DNA from 2 places in the Serratia ureilytica genome. Region 1 is predicted to be linked to the other one. Evidence: predicted binding sites of a transcription regulator. Region 1 holds the regulator's gene; the other holds the start of a gene.

Region 1 (9,214 bases):
GTTGCGGTAATAGGTCATCAGCACCGCCTGCTCGCGCGGCAGAATGATGATGTCGCCGATGTTGTCCTTTTCCACCTCGAACTTGTTCATGTTCAGCGCGTGATCCAGCAGCTCGTCCGGCGTCTGCGTCGGTACGGTGACGTCATGCGCGTAAGGCGCGTTGCGCATCAGCTGCAGGTAGCACTCGAGCTGCTCGAGCAATTGTTCGCGGGTCAGCGAACGCTGGCGCGAGGCCAGCAGCGCGGTGGAACACAGGTTCATGGCGTTGGCCGCGGCGGCATTGTTAATGCGCACCATGATCTGGCCGGCGAGATCGTTGACCGTCGGCGTCAACCAGCTTGGGCGCTGAGCTTCGATCGGATCGATCGACTCGCGCCACTGCGGCACGTGCTGGTTGAGGTAAGCGGTCAACGGCAGCGGTTCGCCGAAGTTGACGTAACCCTGGCCCAGATTGCGCAGTTTGCGCAGGCCGCGCAGCATCTGCAACAGGCTCTCTTTTTCCTTGGTGGCGCCGCGCAGCTCTTTGGCGTAGGTGCCCACTTCCATCACATGCTCGTAGCCGATGTAGATCGGCACCAGCGTGATCGGACGGGCGCCGCCGCGCAGCATCGCCTGGATGGTCATCGACAGGGTGCCGGTTTTCGGTTCCAGCAGACGCCCGGTGCGGGAGCGGCCGCCTTCCACGAAGTATTCCACCGAGTAACCGCGGGTGAACAGCTCGCCGAGGTATTCGCGGAACACCGTCGAGTAAAGCTTGTTGCCCTTGAAGGTGCGGCGGATGAAGAACGCGCCCAGGCGACGGAAGATCGGGCCGGCCGGCCAGAAGTTGAGGTTGATGCCCGCGGCGATGTGCGGCGGCACCAGGCCCTGGTGATACAGCACGTAGGACAGCAGCAGATAGTCCATGTGGCTGCGGTGGCAGGGCACGTAGACGATCTCGTGGCCGTCCTGCGCCAGCTGGCGCACGCGCTCGGCGTTGGTGACGTTGATGCCCTGATACAGCCGGTTCCAGGTCCAGCTCAGCACGCGATCGGACAGACGCACGGTTTCGTAGGAGAAGTCGGCGGCGATCTCTTCCATCAACGCGATGGCGTTCTGCTGGGCCTTCTCGTGAGAGATCTTTTTGCTGCGCGCTTCGTCCTCGACCGCTTTTTCGATCGCTTTGGACGCCAACAGCTTGTTGAACAGATCCTGACGGGCCGGCAGGCTTGGGCCTACAGCGGCCAGGCGCTGACGCGAGAAGTGCATGCGCGCCACGCGCGCCAGTTTCTGCGCGATGGTTTTATCCGTGCCGTGTTCGGTGGCCATGCGGCGCAGCGAAACGGTGTTGGAGAAGCGCACGAAGCTGTCGCGGCCGAGCCACAGCACGGCGAAGAATTTTTGCACGCCGTTCAACAGACGCAGGTGCGGCGTGCCGTGGCCTTCGCGGCCCGGCGAGCGGCCGAACATGACCGAAACCGGCAGCATTTGAATGTCGAGATCCGGATTGCTGCGATGCAGATCCAGGTAGTCGTGGAACAGCTTTACCGACTCTTCTTTCGGGGTGTAGTAGCGGAACACGCGCGGGCCGTCGTGAATGAACACGTAGCTCGGCAGCACGGTGCCGTCGATCTCCAGCGCGTTGAGCGGATCGGGCAGATCCTGCGCCAGGCACTGGGTGCGCAGCGTCAGCAAATCCGCCTTGGAATTGTAAGGTAAAACATACAAAATCGGCCGTGAGGGATCCAACCCTAGCTCGGTAACCGGATCTGAAGGGATGACCTTACTTCTTACCAACAATTTAAGTGGTAAATTCAATATTTTATAATAAATTTTACGCCAACCTGACATAACAACGTGAAGCCTCTTGTTAGCAATGCGCCGCAAGCATACCAGAAACCGGGTAGCAGATCTGTGGTGTTCGAAAACCGAGAGCCGTCAGCGCGGACTGTTCTAGACTCTTTTTATTATGACCGACCTCTGAGAAAGGCACGAAAACATGGCAAACCAAGCAACCGGATTGACCCGCATCATCAAGGCCGCCGGCTATTCTTATAAAGGGCTTTCCGCCGCCTGGCAACACGAGGCGGCGTTCCGCCAGGAACTGGTGGTGACCCTCCTGGCTATCATACTGGCTGTCTGGCTGGACGTGGGTGCGATAGCGCGCATTTTATTGATCGGATCGGTGGCGCTGGTGATGATCGTCGAGATCCTGAACAGCGCGATCGAAGCGGTGGTGGATCGCATCGGCAGCGAACACCATGAGCTGTCCGGGCGGGCCAAGGACATGGGATCGGCGGCGGTGTCGCTGGCGATCGTACTCGCGCTGTTCGTTTGGGGCACGGTCTTGTGGCAGCATTTTGGCTGACGCAAAGCGCCTACTGACTGATTTTTATTTATTCTTCGGTTCCCAATCCGCGCTTACCTGTATATACTCACAGCAAGACTGTATAAACAAACAGGGGGCGGAATGAAAGCACTAACTACCAGACAGCAAGAGGTCTACGATCTGATTCGCGATCATATTTCGCAAACGGGCATGCCGCCGACGCGTGCCGAGATCGCGATGCGTCTGGGGTTCCGTTCGCCTAACGCCGCCGAAGAGCACCTGAAGGCGCTGGCACGCAAAGGCGTGATCGAAATCGTCTCCGGCGCGTCGCGCGGTATCCGCCTGCTGATGGAAGAAGAAGAAGGGCTGCCGCTGATCGGCCGCGTCGCCGCCGGCGAGCCGCTGCTGGCGCAGCAGCACATCGAAGGGCACTACCAGGTGGATCCATCCCTGTTCAAACCGAGCGCCGATTTCCTGTTGCGGGTGAACGGCATGTCGATGCGCGACATCGGCATTCTGGACGGCGATCTGCTGGCGGTGCACAAAACGCAAGACGTGCGCAACGGCCAGGTCGTGGTCGCGCGCATCGAAGACGAAGTGACGGTCAAACGCTTGAAAAAGCACGGCAACGTGGTTGAACTGCTGCCGGAGAACAACGAATTCCAACCGATCGTGGTCGATCTGCGCCAGCAGAATTTCACGATCGAAGGGCTGGCGGTCGGCGTGATCCGCAACGGCGACTGGATTTAATCGCCGCGCCATCACCGCCGCTCCCTGTATCAATCGCCCCTGTTTTGGGGCGTTTTTGTTTCTGACTTCGCCCTTCGTCACTCTGTCACAGGAACATCCCATCATGCGCCTGATTTCCGCCTTCACCAGCGACACCGATAAAGCCCTGTGGCGCCTCGCCCTGCCGATGATTTTCTCCAATATCACCGTGCCGCTGCTCGGGCTGGTGGACACCGCGGTGATCGGCCACCTCGACAGCCCGATCTATTTGGGAGGCGTGGCGATCGGCGCGGTGGCGACCAGCTTCCTGTTCATGCTGCTGCTGTTCCTGCGCATGAGCACCACCGGCCTCGCGGCGCAGGCGCTGGGAGCGAAGAACCCGCAGGCGCTGGCGCGCGCCTTTATGCAACCGCTGCTGCTGGCGCTGTTGGCCGGGGGGGCGATCGTCCTGTTGCGCTACCCGCTGATCGAACTGGCGCTGCGGATCGTCGGCGGCGATGGCGAGGTGCTGGAGCAGGCGCGGCGTTTTCTTGAGATCCGCTGGTTGAGCGCGCCGGCGGCGCTGGCCAACCTGGTGCTGCTGGGCTGGCTGCTCGGCGTGCAGTACGTGCGTGCGCCGGTGATCCTGCTGATCGTCGGCAACCTGCTGAACATCGTGCTGGATATTTGGCTGGTGATGGGCCTGGGTTGGAACGTGCGAGGGGCGGCGGCGGCCACCGCCATCGCCGAATATGCCACGCTATTGCTCGGCCTGTGGCTGGCGTGGCGGGTGATGCGTCTGCGCGGTATTACCCTGGCGATGTTGCGTCAGGCCTGGCGTGGCGATCTGCGTCGCCTGCTGGCGCTCAATCGCGACATCATGCTGCGTTCATTGTTGCTGCAGCTGTGCTTTGCGTCGCTGACCATTTTCGGCGCTCGCCTGGGGAGCGATGTGGTGGCGGTTAACGCGGTGTTGATGAACCTGCTGACGTTTACCGCCTATGCGCTCGACGGCTTCGCTTATGCGGTGGAGGCCCATTCCGGCCACGCCTACGGCGCTCGGGACGGCAGCCAACTGCGTAAGGTGTGGCACGCGGCCTGCAGGCAGGCGGGGCTGGTCGCGTTGGCCTTCGGCCTGGCGTATGCCGTTACCGGCCAGCAGATCGTGGCGGCGTTGACCTCTCTACCGGAGCTGCGCGCGTTGGCCGCCCACTATTTACCGTGGCAGGTCATTTTGCCGCTGGTCGGGGTGTGGTGCTATTTGCTGGATGGCATGTTTATCGGCGCCACGCGCGGCGCTGAGATGCGTAACAGCATGGCGGTGGCCGCGGCAGGGTACGGTCTGACGCTGTTCAGCGTGCCGTTGCTTGGCAACCACGGGCTTTGGCTGGCGCTGGCGGTGTTTCTGACGTTGCGTGGCGTGGCATTGGGCTGGATTTGGCACCGTCACCAGGTGCGCGGCAGCTGGTTTACTGCACATTAAACCGGACGTTTTGTTGGGTTAATGGTTAGTTTTTCTTATGATTTTGGTCATGTTTGCTTACATGTTTTCAGCCTTGGTTTGTTCGCGTTAGTTCGTTGTTTGTTAGCGTTTTTTGTTTTTATTTTGTTTGTTAATGGTTTTTTATTCTGTGTTTTGGCTTTTTTATTTCCATGTTTAACTAGAATGAATCATGTGGCTGGTAAATGAAGGGGAGCGGTGCTTCTTAAGGTGAAGGAAGCATCGGCCAGAAAAATTTCTGGTTAACCCCGACCGGCAACAGGGATCACTGATTCACCACAGGTTAACGGAGAGACTATGAATAAAGATCAAGCCGACGGTAACTGGAAGCAGCTGAAAGGCAAAGTGAAAGAGAAATGGGGCAAGCTGACCGATGACGATCTGACGGTCATCGAAGGGAAACGCGAACAGCTGGTCGGCAAAATTCAGGAGCGCTACGGTTACCAGAAAGAGGCGGCCGAAAAAGAGGTGAAGGCCTGGGAAGATCACACCAAACACCGCTGGTAACACGCAGGGCCGCCACTGACGGCGGCCGGCAACAGCGCAGGCCGGCGTCGCTCCATCCTCTGGCGCCCCGGCCGCAGGTACAGGGAAGTACCTGACTTCGTCTTACTTCTTCTTGATGGCGATGCTGTGATCGTGTTCGGCGCAGTCATGCTTGCTGTCACAAGCTTCAACTTCAACGCAACCGGCGCACAGACCGTGCGCTTCCACCACGCTGTGCCGCAGTGCAAATCCGGCTTCCTGTGCCAGCTTCTGCAGCGTTTCCTCCACGCCTTCGGTGGTGCGTTCGGTCACCTGGCCGCAGCGGTCGCAGATAAACAGCGCGGACGTATGCATCGGCTGTTCGAAATGGTGGCACAGCACGTAGCTGTTGGCCGATTCCACTCTATGGATAAACCCTTGCTCCAGCAGAAAATCCAGCGCGCGGTATACCGTCGGCGGCTTGGCCTGCGGTTCGGCGACGCGCAGCAGATCGAGCAGGTCATATGCGCTGATTGCACCGGGTTGCTGAGTCATCAGACGCAGCACTTCCAGCCGTTGCGGCGTCAATCGCACATTGCGTTGCTGGCAGAGGCGTTCAGCCTGCGCCAGCAGCTTTTCCTGGGTGGTTGAGTTCATCGCAAATATCCCGGTACGTAAAAAAGCCGATTTTACCATGATTACGGCGAATCGCCGAGAGTTGCCCCCTTTTCCCCTGATGATAGCGCAGGGAAAGTCGCGCCGATCGCGCTAAAAGAGAGATGCGTCACAACTTTTCCCCGCCGTCGGGCGGCAAATCAACGTTGCCGGTTTTAGCGCTGGAGAGCGGGGGGCGAGCGCGGTATAACGCCTTTTACCCGCGTGATGAGCAGGAGCCCTGTGTGATGACGGAAAGAGAGAAGCTGTTAAGCGGCCTGGAGTACAACAGCCGCGATGAAGAACTGATCGGGATGTACCATCGGGCGAGGGCGTTGATCAAAAGCTTGGGGGCGCTGGACTCGCATCAGGCGGACGAGAAAAACCGCCTGCTCGGCGAGCTGTTCGGCGCCTGGGGGGAAGCGAGCTGGATTGAAACGCCATTCTGGTGTGACTACGGGCAGCATGTCCGCATCGGTAAAAACTGCTTTATCAACGTCAACGCGGTGTTCCTCGACTGCAATACCATCACCATCGGCGACAACACGCTGATCGGCCCCAACGTGCAAATCTATACGCCGAGCCACCCGCTGAAGGCCGCAGAGCGCTTCACCGGCGATCCGGATTTCCCTTTCCGCACCTCGGCGCAGCCGGTGTCCATCGGCAACAACGTCTGGATCGGCGGCAACGTAGTGATCCTGCCGGGAGTGACTATCGGCGACGGCACCACCATCGGCGCGGGCAGCATCGTCACCGGCGACATCCCGGCCAACGTGCTGGCGCTGGGGCAGCCATGCCGGGTTATCCGCTCGTTGGAATAGGGCGTTATCGACGAGCAGGAGGCAAGGGGGCGGGATGGCGCTCTTTGCGGTGCGGGCCGTCGTTTGCCAACGGGCGGTCATCGGCCAATGCCAGACGTGCGGCCGCCAAACGGCTCATGACGGTGCCGATCGGCACCGCCAGCACTTTTGCGGCCTCCCGGTAAGACAGCCCTTCGACATACACCAGAAACAGCGCGTTGCGCTGGGCCGTCGGCAGCCGGCTGATGCGCCGCATCACTTCATGGAGCCAGACCGGCTGTTCGCCGTTGTCCGCATCGCCCAGCTCTTCCGCCGCCATGCAGCCTTGCCCCTGGCGAAGATGTTGGGCGCGAACTTCATTGAGCCAAATGGAGTGCAAGATGGAAAACAGCCAGCGATCCAGGTGTGAACCGGGGGTGAATTGCGCGGCGCGCTCCAGCGCACGCAGGCAAGTGGCCTGCACCAGATCGTCGGCGACATCCCGCCGGTGCGAGAGCACCAGCGCATAGCGCCACAGGCGGGAGAGATAGTGGCCGAGTTCATCGCGTATCGCATCGCCGCTGATAGTCACCTCCGCAGGCGCGTCAGATCACGATTCCGGGTGGCGGTCGATGGCCGCCGCCAAATCGCGGTACTCCTCGCACCCGGTGCCGCACAGCGACTGGATCACCTGCAGCTGTTGGCGAGCCAGATCGGGTCGGCCTTTCAGCATATAGGCTTCCCCCAGGTACTCGCGCACTTTGGGGTATTTCGGATCGAGGGCTACTGATTTTAAATAATAGCCGATCCCCTCATCGGTGCGGCCAAGTTTGCGCATGGCGTAGCCACGATAGTTCAGCGCAACGGCGGTGTTGGGATTTTTCAACGTATTGAGCATATCGAGCGCTTCCTGATAACGGCCGCTTTTCGCCAGTACATAGGCGTAGTTAGTGCGGTCGGCGTCGTCGACCTTGCCGCTTTTATCTACCATGCAAGTCTGAGTTTTGCTGTCGTAGACCTGGCCTTTCGGACAGGTTGGCGGGGTTTGGCCGCTGCCGTCGCCGCCCATCGCCAGCGCCGCGCCGGACAACAGCAGGCAGCCGGCAATGGCCGATGCCAGCAGGCGTTTAATGAAGCTGTTCATGGTTATGTCCTCAAGGCAGAGGCGCCGTGCGCGCCCGTAATGAGATAACACCTGAACGAGCGGGTTTATTCGCCTTGTCTCCGCTTATTTTTGCCGGCGGCAAGCGGGTTTTCCCAACGGCGCCGATTGTCGTTATAATAGCCGTTTGCGGCCGCGTGCCGTTCGTTGAACCCAGACAGACTCAGGTAGCCAGTAACTCAGCATGACGAAAGACAACCACGCCCCAACCTACGCCGCCAATCGTTTCTCCATCGCGCCGATGCTCGACTGGACCGATCGTCATTGCCGTTACTTCCACCGCCTGCTGACCAAGGAAACGCTGCTGTACACCGAGATGGTGACCACCGGCGCGATCATCCACGGCAAGGGCGACTATCTGGCCTACAGCGAAGAAGAGCATCCGGTGGCGCTGCAGCTGGGCGGCAGCGATCCGGCCGCGCTGGCGCATTGCGCCAAGCTGGCGGAGCAGCGCGGTTACGATGAGATTAACCTCAACGTCGGCTGCCCGTCCGATCGGGTGCAAAACGGCATGTTCGGCGCCTGTCTGATGGGCCAGGCGGCGCTGGTCGCCGATTGCATCAAGGCGATGCGCGACGTGGTGTCGATCCCGGTGACGGTGAAGACCCGCATCGGCATCGACGATCAGGACAGCTACGCCTTCCTGTGTGACTTTATCGAGACCGTCGCCGGGCGCGGCGAGTGCGACATGTTCACCATCCACGCGCGCAAGGCCTGGCTCTCCGGCCTCAGCCCGAAAGAAAACCGCGAAGTGCCGCCGCTGGACTATCCGCGCGTCTATCAGCTGAAGCGGGATTTCCCGGCGTTGACCATCGCCATTAACGGCGGGGTGAAAACGCTGGAAGAGGCGCAGCAGCACCTGCAGCACTTGGACGGCGTGATGATGGGGCGCGAGGCGTATCAGAATCCGGGTATCCTGGCGCGGGTCGACAGCGAACTGTTCGGCGCGCAGACCGCGGTGCCGGACAGCGTGGCGATCGTCGAAGCGCTGTATCCGTATATCGAGCGCGAGCTGTCTAACGGCACCTATCTTGGCCACATTACTCGCCATATTCTCGGTCTGTTCCAGGGCGTGCCGGGCGCGCGCCAGTGGCGTCGCCATCTGAGCGAGAACGCCCACAAGCCGGGCGCCGATGCGCGGGTGGTGGAGCAGGCGCTGGCGCTGGTGCGTCAGCCGCGCGTCGAAATGGCGTAATCCACAAAAAATTTGACCAACAGTTAGTGTTTTTCACCAGGCGTTCGGTGCGTTACCGGATGCCTGCCTTCGGTTTTCAATAGGTTAGCCCATCCGCCGTTCTGGCACGCTTCTTGTAATCCACTCTGCAGATACGTTGTATTGCAAAGGAGCAATCATGTTGGAAATCTTCTTTCTCATTGGTTTTGTGGTGATGCTGATGGTGACCGGCATCTCGCTGCTGGGGATCTTCGCAGCGCTGTTGGCGGCGGCGGCATTCATGCTGTTGGGCGGGCTGTTCGCAGTGGTCATTAAGCTGCTGCCGTGGCTGATTTTGGCGGTGGTTGGGGTATGGATTTACCGTTCAATGCAGAAACCCCAGATCCGGCGTTACTGATTTTTTGCTGAATAATCAGACAGTCACACTGAAACTTGCACAATTTCCCGCACCGCGAATGCGGCA
Region 2 (9,214 bases), 1.8 Mb from region 1:
GCCATCCAGCCGCTGCTGGTGGGGGATAATCAGCGCGCGCTCGATCTGGCGACCCGCCTGCGCGAGTGCGGCCTGTGGGTGAGCGCCATCCGCCCGCCGACGGTGCCGCCGGGCGGCGCGCGGCTGCGCATTACCCTGACGGCGGCGCATCAGCCGCAGGATATCGATCGCCTGCTGGAGGTGCTGAATGACGTCAGCCAATGACACAGTGAACAAACAGGCGGTCGCCTCGGCCTTCAGCCGCGCGGCCGGCAGCTACGACGCCGCCGCCGAGCTGCAGCGTGACGTTGGCGAGCGCTTACTGGGGATGGGGAGTTCCCACCCGGGCGAACAGCTGCTGGACGCCGGCTGCGGCACCGGCTATTTCAGCCGTATGTGGCGTGAGCGCGGCAAACGGGTGACCGCGCTCGATTTGGCGCCGGGCATGCTGGAGGTCGCCCGCCAACGGCAGGCGGCGCATCATTATCTGCTGGGCGATATCGAACAGGTGCCGCTGCCCGATGCGGCGATGGACATCTGTTTCAGCAGCCTGGTGGTGCAGTGGTGCAGCGATCTGCCTGCCGCGCTGGCAGAGCTGTATCGCGTGACCCGTCCCGGCGGCGTGATCCTGTTTTCCACGCTGGCGGCGGGCTCGCTGCAGGAATTGGGGGACGCCTGGCAACAGGTGGACGGCGAACGTCACGTGAACGCCTTTTTGCCGTTGACGCAGATCCGCACCGCCTGCGCCGCCTATCGACACGAACTGGTGACGGAGTTGCGTATCCTGAACTACCCGGACGTGATGACGCTGATGCGTTCGCTCAAGGGCATCGGGGCGACGCATTTGCATCAGGGGCGCGAGGGCGGCCTGATGTCGCGCGGCCGCCTCGCCGCGCTGCAGGCGGCTTACCCGTGTCGGCAGGGGCAGTTCCCGCTCAGCTATCATCTGGCTTATGGAGTGATTTATCGTGAGTAAACGTTGGTTCGTGACCGGCACCGACACCGAAGTGGGGAAAACCGTCGCCAGCAGCGCCTTGCTGCAGGCCGCCAACCGGGCGGGCTACCGCAGCGCCGGCTATAAGCCGGTGGCCTCCGGCAGCGAGATGACCGCCGAGGGGCTGCGCAACGGCGACGCGCTGGCGCTGCAGGCCAACAGCGGCGTGGCGCTGGATTACGACGAAGTGAACCCTTACGTATTTGCCGAACCGACCTCGCCGCATATCGTCAGCGCCGATGAAGGCCGGCCGATCGACGCGGCGCGGCTGTCCGACGGCCTGCGCCGGCTGGAGCAGCGCGCCGACTGGGTGCTGGTCGAGGGGGCCGGCGGGTGGTTTACCCCGTTGTCGGCGGAGTACACCTTCGCCGACTGGGTGCGGCAAGAGCAACTGCCGGTGATCCTGGTGGTGGGCATCAAGCTGGGCTGCATCAACCACGCGGTGCTGACGGCCCAGGCGGTGCAACAGGCCGGGCTGACGCTGGCCGGTTGGATCGCCAACGACGTGGCGCCGCCGGGGCGGCGGCATCAGGAATACCTGGCTACGCTGCGCCGTATGCTGCCCGCGCCGCTGCTGGGCGAAATCCCGCACCTGCCGCAGGCCGAACGGGCGCCGCTGGGGCAGTATCTGGATATCAGCTTGCTGGCGCAGTGAGAGGTTCTGGCTGATGAATCACAACGCCGGGTCTTATGACCCGGCGTTGGCTTTTACATAGCGGTAATACAGGCGTTATCGAGATAAAGCACGCCATTTTTCGCCAGGGCAAACAGGTTGAACGTCAGGATGACATGGGTCGCCCAGACCGGGACTTTTCGTCGATTGGCGTTGAAACGATATTCGGTGTACTCGGCGTAAGCATCGGCTTTCAAGGCGGCGTCCCAGGCTGCCGGCGCGGCTTTGGCGACGAGCGAGACGCCGTTGTCCGCATGGTCCTGGATACAGGCATATTGCAGCGTCGCGAACAGATTGCCGGTACCGCCGTTGACCGTTTTCAGGGTAAAACAGGCGCCCAGCTGCTCATATTGCGCGGCGGGCACGATCACTCTCACTCCGGCGTTGGTATTGGCGTTGCCCAACTTGGTCACTTTCAGGGCATTGCTGCCGTTGACGCCCACGCCGGCTTCGATACTGATAGTCACTGCGTCTGAGGTAAAGGGCTCGCTGATCGTGCCGCCTGTCACTTCCCAGCCAAACGGCTTAGCGGAAAAGGCGAACTCACCGTCTTTTAACTTGTTATTCACGGCGCCGACCAGCGTCTGGATCCCGGCGCCACCCCCACCGCCATCCAGTCGGCTATTGACGATGACAAAGTCGCCGGTACCGCTGAAATAGCGGCCGCTGGCGGTTCGTACGCCATAGAACTTCACGCTGTCGACGATAATCCCGCTACTGCCGGCCTCGGCGTAAAACAGCGACGCTTGCGCCAGTCGGCCGCCGGCGACGATGATTTCGCCGCCGTGAATCAACAGCGATGCATTTTGATTGGCGCTGCAACAGAAGGGAATTTCCGTGAGCGGACTATTACCGTTGTTGAATTCCATATGGCAGCCATGCAATTCAATGCTACCGGCCTCAACGTCGGCAATCGAGCCGGCATAGTCGATCGAAGTGCCGAACAGGCGGAAGGCGCCGTTGGGGTTAGCGTTGCGAACGGCCAGCCCCTGGGAATTGCCGAGGGTGCCACCGAAGAAGTTGATGCCTTCACCGAAGTTTTGGGCGCCGCTGTTCGTTGAAGGCATATGCAGGCACTCAAAACAGCGAATGACTTCACAGGCGTAGTGGTGGGCGATATAGGCATTGGTACCGTAGTACAGGCCGTAGTAGAAGCCGGAAATATAGACGTTATTGACGGAAAAGTTGCCCAGCGGGCCTTCAGGCGAATCGAAACGGACGCCGTCGATATAGGTGTATTCGATCGTCGTTTCATCTTTGCTGTTGTTAATCCTGGCGCCGATGCCCTTTACGGTGAAATCTTTCATGATAGGCGCCGGGCGAATAGGAACGTTGCTATCCAGCGCGCCGTTGCTGGTATAGCAGCGCAGGAAATAGTTATGGTCGCTTTCCGTGCCGTTGGGGATCTCGGTAGTGACGTTGACGCCGTTGCCGTCGATATAGACGAATCCGACATTGATATCGGTTTTAGGCGCCGTCCAAAGGGCAAAAGGCGCGGCGAATCTGACAATCGCAGGGCGTTTTAACGTTTTGATGATAAAGTCTTGTGCGCCGACCAGTTCGTCGCGCGAACTGACGTAAATGCCTTCAATATTAAGACGTTCCTGCAGGCTCCAGTTTTTGTTGCGCAAATCCGCGTATTGAATAAATGCCGCGTTGTTGTCTGTCATGCTTACATCCCTCGATATTATGGTGTCGGTGTGACCCCTATCGAGTATGAAAAGATGGCCGGCCCATGCCTATTGGGCGCAGACTGGCCGTGACTGATACAACAGCAACCTAATCGCTAACCCGAGCACTCACTCCGCCAGCCCGGCGCCGATCAGCGCCTCATCCAGCTGCGCCAGCGCGCCGTGCGCCACGGTGCGCCCGCTATCGAGCAGACAAAAACGATCCGCCACCTGGCGCACGAACGGCAGCTGATGCTCTACCAGCAAAATGGTCATGCCCAACTCATAGTTGAGCCTGCGGATCACGTTGCCGATGTCGGCGGCGATCGAGGGCGGTACGCCCGTCGTCGGTTCGTCGAGGATCAGCAGCGCCGGCTCCTGCGCCAGCGCACGACCAATCGCCAACTGGCGCTGAGCGCCTTCGCACAGATCGCCGGCGCGGCGAGTGCGCATCTGGCGCAAATTGGGAAACAGGCTGTAGATCAGCGGCGGAATGCGGTAAGGGGCGCCGCGCACGGCCATCTGCGCCACTTGCAGATTCTCTTCCACGCTCAGCTGCGAGAAGAGTTGCCGCCCTTGCGGGACGTGGCTGATGCCGAGTGCGGCGCGGCGCTCCATCGGTTGCAGCAGCAGGTTTTGCGGCGGCTGATCCGCCGGCTGCCAGGTCATGCTGCCGCTCACCACCGGCAAATGCCCCATGATGCAGTTGACCAGCGTGGTCTTGCCCACGCCGTTGCGCCCGAGCAGCACGGTGCACTGGCCGCGCGGCAGCTCCAGGTTGATGTCCCACAGGGTATGATTTTGCCCGTAAAATTGATTGACCGATCTCAGACTCAGCATGTGGCATTCTCCTCATAGACATAGGCGCCCGTTCCACTCGTTGGTGGGGTGCTGCAAAGGCCGCATTGGCGGTTGATTTCCCGAGTGTGGCAATGTCCGGAACAAAATGCCGTCCCTCCGATTCACCTGAGCAATGTCTGCGGTGGACGGAAAGACAGTCAATATGTCGTGAAAAACGACGTTTATGACGACTTGGTGTCGTTCTCGCGCTTTTACGAGGCATAGCCAGGCGGCGGTTGCACGCCGCATTCGGCAGCGCATTATGCTGTCGCGCCTCGTTCGCACGCGGGAAGATAAAGCAACTCCCAGGCCAGTTTTGCCACTGGCCGAAAAGGGGGAGTGTTATCGCTTTGTTAACCGCCTGTCAGGCCCGACGCGCTCTGCCGCGGCGGCCTGAAAATACGCCGGGAAGTTAACCCGGACGTTTTTTGCACTCTTGTGGTGCTCTCCGGCGTGGGCGTGGTGCAAGGCGTTGCGCCGCCGTCAAGCGCGATCGGCGTGAAAGGGGGCAATGCGATTTTGGCAATGGGGATTTTTAGTATTAATCGGCATAAACAAAGCGATATTTTTATGAAAAAATAACTAAAAAAGCCATTTTGGCGAGTGTAAAGGGCGAAAAGCTTTCTTTCTGTAACTCCCGCCACGGGCGGGGCGGTGAGAGTTATCCACTATTCCTGTGGATAACCTTGTGCATTAGATTTAGAAAAACGCTGTAAAGCGAGAGCCGACGCGGGTTCTGTTCGCTTTGTCCGCAATCTCGTCTTTTTATTAAAACTATTAATTATCAATAAATTAACTAAAATCAAGACGCCAGGGCATTGATCGGGTTTCTATGTGTGATTTTTCGCCGCGGTGCTATCAATAAGTTAATTTTCGGCAAGTTCTGGGGATAAATCTGTTATTGACAATAAAAATGTCACCCCGCTGTAACCTCACGGTGCAACGGCGTTGCCGCGCTGCCGCGCGCAGCGACGAATCCGCTTGAAGCTGGTTTTATATCCAGTATCATGGGCACTGGCGCAAATCGCCGACACTTTCCATAATTAGGGGCCACGTCCGGCGCAGAGCCGGCTGGCCGCCTGAGCGCGCGCATCTCCACAGGGTAGCCGAGCAATGAGTAAACTTTTCAAACTGCATTCTGATTTCAAACCGGCCGGCGATCAGCCGGAAGCCATCCGCAAACTGGAAGAGGGGTTGGAAGACGGCCTGGCGCACCAGACGCTGCTGGGGGTAACCGGCTCGGGCAAAACGTTCACCATCGCCAACGTGATAGCCGATCTGAATCGGCCGACCATGGTGCTGGCGCCGAACAAGACGTTGGCGGCGCAGCTGTACGGCGAGATGAAAGAGTTTTTCCCGGAGAATGCGGTGGAGTACTTCGTCTCTTACTACGACTACTACCAGCCGGAAGCCTACGTGCCCAGCTCCGACACCTTCATTGAAAAAGACGCTTCGGTGAATGAGCACATCGAGCAGATGCGCCTTTCCGCCACCAAGGCGCTGCTGGAGCGGCGCGACGTGGTGGTGGTGGCGTCGGTGTCGGCGATCTACGGCCTGGGCGATCCGGATCTTTACCTGAAGATGATGCTGCATCTGACCAAGGGCATGATCATCGATCAGCGCTCCATTTTGCGCCGGCTGGCGGAGCTGCAGTATTCTCGCAACGATCAGGCTTTCCAGCGCGCCACCTTCCGCGTGCGCGGTGAGGTGATCGACATCTTCCCGGCGGAATCGGACGAGCTGGCGCTGCGCGTCGAGCTGTTCGACGACGAAGTGGAGCGGCTGTCGCTGTTCGATCCGCTGACCGGGCAGATTGAGCAGGTGGTGCCGCGTTTTACCATCTACCCGAAGTCGCACTACGTGACGCCGCGCGAGCGGATCATTCAGGCGATGGAAGAGATCAAGGTCGATCTGGCGGACCGCCGCAAGGTGCTGTTGGCCAACAACAAGCTGCTGGAAGAGCAGCGCCTGACGCAGCGCACCCAGTTCGATCTGGAGATGATGAACGAGCTGGGTTACTGCTCGGGCATCGAAAACTACTCGCGCTACCTTTCCGGGCGCGCCGAGGGCGAGCCGCCGCCGACGCTGTTCGATTACCTGCCGGCGGACGGCCTGCTGGTGGTCGACGAATCCCACGTCACCATTCCGCAAATCGGCGCGATGTTCAAGGGCGACCGCGCGCGCAAGGAAACGCTGGTGGAGTACGGTTTCCGCCTGCCGTCGGCGCTGGACAACCGCCCGCTGCGCTTCGAGGAGTTCGAGGCGCTGGCGCCGCAGACCATCTATGTCTCCGCCACGCCGGGCAAATATGAGCTGGAGAAATCCGGCGGCGATCTGATCGACCAGGTGGTGCGCCCGACCGGGCTGCTGGATCCGATCGTGGAAGTGCGGCCGGTCGCCACTCAGGTGGACGATCTGCTCTCCGAGATCCGCAAACGCGCGGCGATCAACGAGCGCGTGCTGGTGACCACCCTGACCAAACGCATGGCGGAAGACCTGACCGAATACCTGGAAGAGCATGGCGAGCGCGTGCGCTACCTGCACTCGGATATCGACACCGTGGAACGCGTCGAAATCATTCGTGACCTGCGTCTGGGCGAGTTTGACGTGCTGGTGGGCATCAACCTGCTGCGTGAGGGGCTCGACATGCCTGAGGTGTCGCTGGTGGCGATTCTGGACGCCGACAAGGAAGGCTTCCTGCGTTCCGAACGTTCGCTGATCCAGACCATCGGCCGCGCGGCGCGTAACCTGAACGGCAAGGCGATCCTGTATGGCGATCGCATCACCGATTCGATGGCCAAAGCGATCGGTGAAACCGAGCGGCGGCGCGCCAAGCAGCAGGCTTACAACGAAGCCAACGGCATCGTGCCGCAGGGGCTGAACAAGAAGATCGGCGACATTCTGCAGATTGGCCAGCCGGTCAACCGCGCCAAGGGTAAAGGCAGGGGCAAGGCGGCGGACAGCGGCGCTCAGCTGCAGAACCTCACGCCGAAAGCGCTGGATCAGAAAATCCGCGATCTGGAAGCGCAGATGTATACCCATGCGCAAAATCTGGAGTTCGAGCAGGCGGCTGCGTTGCGCGACGAGATCCACCAGCTGCGCGAGCAGTTCATCGCGATTTCCTGACCGTTGGACGGCGCCCGCGCTGTGGGCGTCAAAATTCCTTGTCGGCCGCGTCAAAGCTGTTATGGTGTGCGGCCCGATTTGACCACGAAGAGTACCGAACATGAGCCAACACCAGTCTAAAGACCCGCTGCACGGCGTGACGCTGGAGCAACTGCTGAATAAACTGGTGGATCACTACGGTTGGTCCGAGCTGGGCGCGCGCATTCGCATCAACTGCTTCCGCAGCGATCCGAGCATCAAGTCCAGTCTGAAATTTTTGCGTCGCACGCCCTGGGCGCGTAAAGAGGTGGAAGATCTGTATATCGATATGGTCAGCCATCCCGCCCCAGCCAGCGATAATCCCTGGCTGCGCGGGCGAGACGGTTAAATTCGGTCAACGGCGGTCGGCCAGCTCTACCAGCGCTTGATCCAGTGCCTGGCGCAGCAGCTGGCGATCGTGGCGGTAGGGGATGTCGCTCGCTTCCAGCGGTTGCTGAATCACCACCCGATCCTGCACTTCACTGGTGTCTACCGCCGGGCTGACGATCAGCGCATCGATCATCCGGCGGCCGATCTTCTCTTCCATCAGCGCCAGCTTATCCTTTAATGACAGCGCCGCGGCGGCCACGCTCAGCTCGCGGCCGAGGTTGCCGATATAAATCATGCTGGCGCTGCTGCGGCGCAGCGCCTGGGTGAGATCGTCCAGCAGCAGCAGCGGCATCAGGCTGGTGAGGAAACTGCCCGGTCCGATCAGGATCACGTCGGCCTGCGCGATGGCGTCCAGCGCTTCGCGCGTGGCGTTGACCGGGGGCGACAGCATCAGCTCCTGCGGCATATGGGCCAGTTGGTCAACATTCACTTCACCGTAAACATGGTTGCCTTCGTGATCGTGCGCCATCAAATCCACCGGCTGTTCCGACATCGGGATCAACGCCGCGTCCACCTTCAACAGGCTGCGCACCAGGTTGATCGCTTCCAGCGGGCGCACGCTCAGGTGATCCAGCGCTTTCAACATCAGGTTGCCGAGGTTATGGCCGGCCAGTTCGCCGTTGCCGCTGAAGCGGTATTCGAACATCGCCGAGGCGACGCTCGGCTCGGTGATCAGCTGGTTGAGACAGTTGCGGGTATCGCCCCAGGCAATGCCGCCTTCCGAACGGCGGATGCGGCCGGTGGAACCGCCGTTGTCGGTGGTGGTAACGATGCCGGTCAGGCGGGAGCCTAAGGACGACAGGGCCGACATCACACGGCCCAGGCCGTGTCCGCCGCCCAACGCCACCACGCGGTCGAGATCGGCCAGGGTACGATTACGCATAAATTTCCTTACAAAGGGGCTGAACTGCCCGCATAAGGTAGCGGATCCGGCGTAAAAACGCGATATACCCGTTATCCTTGACGTTGCCTCTGGGGGGAGCGGGCTTGCCGTCGGGAGGCGACGCCCATTATTTAGGGGATAAAGAGTGCCATTTGCGTGATTCTGGTCAATTCGCCCGCGTAAGCGATGTTTATCATGGTTTACCCGATTACGCGGCGTCTAAAAACGCTGTATAGACAGTTATATAGCGAATTAACGCGTTGGCTATCGTTGCCGATTAGCGCTAGAATTCTGCTGAAAACCACGGTTTCATTCCGGCTACTCAAGGTAGCGGGAAGAGAAATCAAACTCCTAGCCCCTGCGCCTACGTTGTTCATCCGGAACGATATGGCGCCTGGGCCGTGGCGAAGTCAGCCACCAGGGTGCAGAGGGGAAACGCTCGCATCTCCCGACTTTGGAAAGGTGTTATGGTACCGCAACTCATTGATGCTTATGAGCGCAAGTTCTATTACCTGCGCTTGTCGATCACCGACGTGTGCAACTTTCGTTGCACCTACTGTCTGCCCGACGGCTACAAGCCGAGCGGCAGCCCGAAAAGCTTCCTGTCGCTGGATGAAATCCGCCGCGTCAGCCGCGCGTTC

Evidence for each region. Region 1 encodes LexA, which represses DNA repair genes until DNA is damaged. Its sites were predicted from a motif close to TNCTGTATGTACATACAGNA; they were not measured.
Region 2: uvrB (excinuclease ABC subunit UvrB) is a predicted target of LexA. The motif match lies at 5,142-5,161, and genes of this name have one in related genera.

Annotation. Positions count from the first base shown of each region.
Region 1 is NZ_CP071320.1:418,909-428,122, forward strand. It holds gene plsB (glycerol-3-phosphate 1-O-acyltransferase PlsB) at 1-1,830, opposite strand, end outside; gene J0X03_RS01975 (diacylglycerol kinase) at 1,979-2,347, shown strand; gene lexA (transcriptional repressor LexA) at 2,450-3,058, shown strand; gene dinF (MATE family efflux transporter DinF) at 3,162-4,499, shown strand; gene J0X03_RS01990 (CsbD family protein) at 4,815-5,024, shown strand; gene zur (zinc uptake transcriptional repressor Zur) at 5,127-5,639, opposite strand; gene J0X03_RS02000 (sugar O-acetyltransferase) at 5,885-6,457, shown strand; gene J0X03_RS02005 (RNA polymerase sigma factor) at 6,462-7,007, opposite strand; gene J0X03_RS02010 (tetratricopeptide repeat protein) at 7,026-7,559, opposite strand; gene dusA (tRNA dihydrouridine(20/20a) synthase DusA) at 7,762-8,772, shown strand; gene pspG (envelope stress response protein PspG) at 8,930-9,148, shown strand.
Region 2 is NZ_CP071320.1:3,683,042-3,692,255, reverse strand. It holds gene bioF (8-amino-7-oxononanoate synthase) at 1-204, shown strand, start outside; gene bioC (malonyl-ACP O-methyltransferase BioC) at 188-955, shown strand; gene bioD (dethiobiotin synthase) at 948-1,628, shown strand; gene J0X03_RS17370 (hypothetical protein) at 1,682-3,316, opposite strand; gene J0X03_RS17365 (ATP-binding cassette domain-containing protein) at 3,446-4,156, opposite strand; gene J0X03_RS24275 (hypothetical protein) at 4,610-4,738, shown strand; gene uvrB (excinuclease ABC subunit UvrB) at 5,270-7,282, shown strand; gene J0X03_RS17355 (VF530 family protein) at 7,383-7,649, shown strand; gene J0X03_RS17350 (gluconeogenesis factor YvcK family protein) at 7,656-8,573, opposite strand; molybdenum cofactor riboswitch at 8,910-9,054, shown strand; gene moaA (GTP 3',8-cyclase MoaA) at 9,041-9,214, shown strand, end outside.